DNA from 2 places in the Bradyrhizobium sp. AUGA SZCCT0182 genome. Region 2 is predicted to be linked to the other one. Evidence: predicted binding sites of a transcription regulator. Region 2 holds the regulator's gene; the other holds the start of a gene.
The links. Region 2 encodes HrcA, which represses chaperone genes, less so after heat shock. Its sites were predicted from a motif close to GTTAGCACTCNCNNNNNGNGAGTGCTAAC; they were not measured.
Positions count from the first base shown of each region.

Region 1 (2,198 bases), on a different contig from region 2:
ATGGTGCCGACCTGGGCGACTTCGGCGGAGGAGGCGACCGGCTTGGCGCGCTTTTCGATGTCCTTGACCACGGCCAGCACCGCGATGTCGATGCCGCGCTTCAGATCCATCGGGTTCATGCCGGCGGCAACCGACTTGGCGCCTTCGCGCACGATCGCCTGGGCGAGCACGGTCGCGGTGGTGGTGCCGTCTCCGGCGGTGTCGTTGGTCTTGGAGGCGACTTCGCGCAGCATCTGCGCGCCCATGTTCTCGAACTTGTCCTCGAGTTCGATCTCCTTGGCGACGGTAACGCCGTCCTTGGTGATGCGCGGGGCGCCGAAGCTCTTGTCGATCACGACATTGCGGCCCTTCGGGCCGAGCGTCACCTTCACGGCGTTGGCGAGGATATCGACGCCGCGCAGCATGCGATCGCGGGCGTCTCCGGCGAATTTAACGTCTTTGGCAGCCATTTGGATTTACTCCTGGAAATGAACCCTCATCCTGAGGAGCGGCCACTTGGCCGCGTCTCGAAGGATGAGTTTGTGAATGTCGGCCCTTCGAGACGGCAGCTTCGCTGCCTCCTCAGGGTGAGGGAGGCGGTGCTTAAACCAGCACGCCCATGATGTCGGATTCCTTCATGATGAGGAGTTCCTCACCGTCGAGCTTGACCTCGGTGCCCGACCATTTGCCGAACAGCACGCGGTCGCCGACCTTGAGGTCGATCGGGATCAGTTTGCCGGCCTCGTCCCGGCCGCCCGGGCCGACGGCCGTGATTTCGCCCTGCGAGGGCTTTTCCTTGGCGCTGTCGGGAATGATGATGCCGCCCTTGGTCTTCTCTTCGGCGTCGATACGCTTGACCACGACGCGGTCATGCAGTGGGCGGAATTTGGATTTGGCCATGAGGTTTCCTCTTTGGAAGGCTTGGTTTCAGGTCTGATTGCCATCAAAATGGCTGCTAATGCCGGGTATTCGACACCGTCCCGGGCGGGACGGCCAAACTCCTTACTTGCCTTAGCAATCGTCGCGTTTGAGTGCTAATGTGTGGCCCGGGGAATATGGCTTGGCGCCGATCCTGTCAAGCAAGGGGGGTTAAGGCCCAAAAAAGGTTAAGGCCTTGGTGAGGCCAATATAGGATGCTCCCTGAGAAACCAAATCGGAGCGACGGCGTAATTTGATGGACGTCATTGCTCCGGCACGTGTTTTACGGTTGGCTGCAGGACGGGTGCGGCCAAAAAACTTGTTTGGGGGAATGCGATGATCGGGTCCGGTACTGCGCGCGTGGTTGCCAATCTGGCGATCGCCTCAGCGCTCACGATGCTCTTGGGAGCGTGCAGCAGCATGAGCCTGCCGTCGCTGTCATCAAGTTCCGCGCCTCCGCCCGAGCCGGGTGTGGCTCCCGACATGCCGGCGACGATCCGCTCCGACGAGATCGTCGGCCGCTGGGGTCTCGCCTCGTATCAGAATCCGAACGACCGGGCCCGCACCGAAAAGATGGCCCGCGATCAGTGCAGGCAGCCTTATGTGATCACCGCCGGCACCTCCGGGGGCGTGGTCATGCATCTGGCCGACCAGGCGACCCCGCAGGAACTGCGCCTCAAGGGCTCTCCGAGCGGCAAGAATTATATCGGCCCGGCCGGACCGACCCCGGGCGAGCAGGACCGCGAGGTCGTCTCGTTCGACGGCCGCGTTCTGGTGACCCGCTTTGTCGACAAGGATGCCGGGGTCCGTTACGGCAACATGGTCTATGTCCGCTGCGCGCCGCGCGCCTGAGCCCTCCGTCATTCCGGGATGGTCCAAAGGACCAGACCACAGATGCGCAATTGCGCATCGGGGAATCTCGAGATTCCGGGTTCGATGCTTCGCATCGCCCCGGAATGACATTCTAAACCATAAATAAAAAACGCCGGCTTCGCGCCGGCGTTTTCGTATTCTCGGGATGACGCCCGCGTAGGCGCCAACTGAACCCTTAATCGAACAGCGCGTCGATGTCGTCTTGCGAGGCATGGCCGACGTCGCCGTCGAGCTTCGGACCGTTGAGCAGCTTGGCGTCGCCTTCACGGGTGTCGACGATCGGGGTCGCGTGCGCCCTCAGCGCGTCGACGCCACCCCAGATGTCCATCATGACGTTGATGTGGTTCTCGATGAACTTCATCGTGGTCATCACCTTGCTGATGCGCTGGCCGGTGAGGTCCTGGAAGTTGCAGGCTTCGAAGATCGCG
Region 1 covers NZ_JAFCLY010000007.1:100,216-102,413, reverse strand. The annotation lists gene groL (chaperonin GroEL) at 1-449, opposite strand, end outside; gene groES (co-chaperone GroES) at 583-879, opposite strand; gene JQ611_RS10445 (hypothetical protein) at 1,234-1,749, shown strand; gene JQ611_RS10440 (protein phosphatase CheZ) at 1,946-2,198, opposite strand, start outside.
Region 1: the regulator HrcA is predicted to act here: its motif matches at 990-1,018, upstream of groES (co-chaperone GroES).

Region 2 (2,198 bases):
CCCTGATAGATGCCACAGGAGATCGCCGCGACATTGTCGCGGAGCACATTGGCTTTCAGCATGTTGCGGCTCTTCATCCACGAGATGCAGTCGGCCAGCGCCACCCAGGCGCCGGTTATCGAGGCGGTGCGGGTGCCGCCATCGGCCTGGATCACATCGCAATCGACCGTGATCTGACGCTCGCCGAGCGCTTCAAGGTCGACAGCCGCGCGTAGCGAGCGCCCGATCAGGCGCTGGATTTCGACGGTGCGGCCGCCCTGCTTGCCGGTGGCGGCCTCGCGGCGGGTGCGTTCCAGCGTGGCGCGGGGCAGCATGCCGTATTCGGCGGTGACCCAGCCGCGGCCCTGACCCTTGAGCCATGGCGGCAGGCGTTCTTCCAGCGTGGCCGTGACCAGCACGTGGGTATCGCCGAATTTCACCATGCAGGAACCTTCGGCGTATTTGACGACGCCGCGTTCCAGCGACACGGGGCGCAGCTCATCGGGCGCACGGCGGCTTGGCCGCATGGGGAATCCTCCGAAAAATCAAGTAAAAGCGGTTCGCGGTGCTTGTAGGAGGGGGAGCGGGCAGCGGCAAGGGCCTTTGCCACCTCTTTGAGGTGTAATGCGTGCTTGTCACCGGCCCTCCGGATAGACAGATTAGGGGCAGCTGTGAGGGAGTAATTGTGGCCCACCACGATCCAATTGGCCTGATCGCACCGAATGCCGGGCTGGCCCAGCTCAATGAGCGCTCGCGCGACATTTTTCGTCAAATCGTCGAGAGTTACCTCGCAACCGGCGAGCCGGTCGGCTCGCGCAACATCTCGCGGCTGATCGCGATGCCGCTGTCGCCGGCCTCGGTTCGCAATGTGATGTCGGACCTCGAACAGCTCGGCCTGATCTACGCGCCGCATACCTCGGCCGGCCGGCTGCCCACGGAACTCGGCCTGCGCTTCTTCGTCGATGCGCTGATGCAGGTCGGCGACCTCACCGAAGACGAACGGCAGTCGATCCAGACCCAGCTTGCCTCCGTCGGCCGCGCGCAGTCGGTAGAGGCGGCGCTCGGCGAAGCGCTGACGCGGCTGTCGGGCCTGACGCGTGCCGCCGCGGTGGTGCTGACCGCCAAATCCAATTCGCGGCTGAAGCACATCGAATTCGTGCGGCTGGAGCCGGAACGCGCGCTGGTGGTGCTGGTCAGCGAGGACGGCCAGGTCGAAAACCGCGTGCTGACCCTGCCGCCCGGCGTTCCCTCGTCGGCGCTGACGGAAGCCAGCAATTTCCTCAATTCCCGCATTCGCGGCCGTACGCTTGCCGAGTCGCGCCTCGAACTCGAAACCGCGCTGACGCAAAGCCGCGCCGAACTCGATCAGCTGACGCAGAAGATCATCGCGGCCGGCATTGCGAGCTGGTCCGGCGGCGAAAGCGAGGACCGCCAATTGATCGTGCGCGGTCACGCCAATCTGCTCGAGGATCTGCATGCGCTGGAAGATCTGGAGCGCGTGAAGTCGCTGTTCGACGATCTCGAGACCAAGCGCGGCGTCATCGATCTGCTCGGTCGCGCCGAGCGCGCCGAGGGCGTGCGGATCTTCATCGGATCGGAGAACAAGCTGTTCTCGCTGTCCGGTTCCTCCACCATCATCGCGCCCTATAGCGACGCCGCCGGCCGCATCGTCGGGGTTCTCGGCGTGATCGGGCCGACGCGGCTCAACTATGCAAGGGTGATTCCGACGGTGGACTATGCCGCGCGCATCGTCAGCCGCATGCTCGGTGGCTGATCCGGCCCGAAAAAAGCTTCGCTTTGTTGTTTTGACGCCTTTCCCGGCGCGAACCGGGCCCCACCCCGGATCAGGTCCGGTGCAGGCATCACTCGAAAACGCCATGGAACGCTTGATTTTCGCCCGCTAAAGCACGATATCCCGGGCAGCAAATCCCCATTTAACCGAACGGTTCTTTTGAGAAGGCAGACTTATGACCGATCCCAACCGGCCGAATGATGATGCGGCGGCCCAGAGCGGCGAGCCCGTGGTCTCAAAGCCCTACATCATGCCTGATGATCCCGAAGAAGGATCGGTCGAGGCGTTGACGAAGGAAGCGGCTGAAGCGCGCGACAAGATGCTGCGCACGCTGGCGGAGATGGAAAACCTGCGCAAACGCACCGCCAAGGAAGTTGCCGATGCGCGGGCCTACGGCATCACCGGCTTCGCGCGCGACATTCTCGAT
Region 2 covers NZ_JAFCLY010000019.1:149,005-151,202, reverse strand. The annotation lists gene rph (ribonuclease PH) at 1-506, opposite strand, end outside; gene hrcA (heat-inducible transcriptional repressor HrcA) at 665-1,753, shown strand; gene grpE (nucleotide exchange factor GrpE) at 1,947-2,198, shown strand, end outside.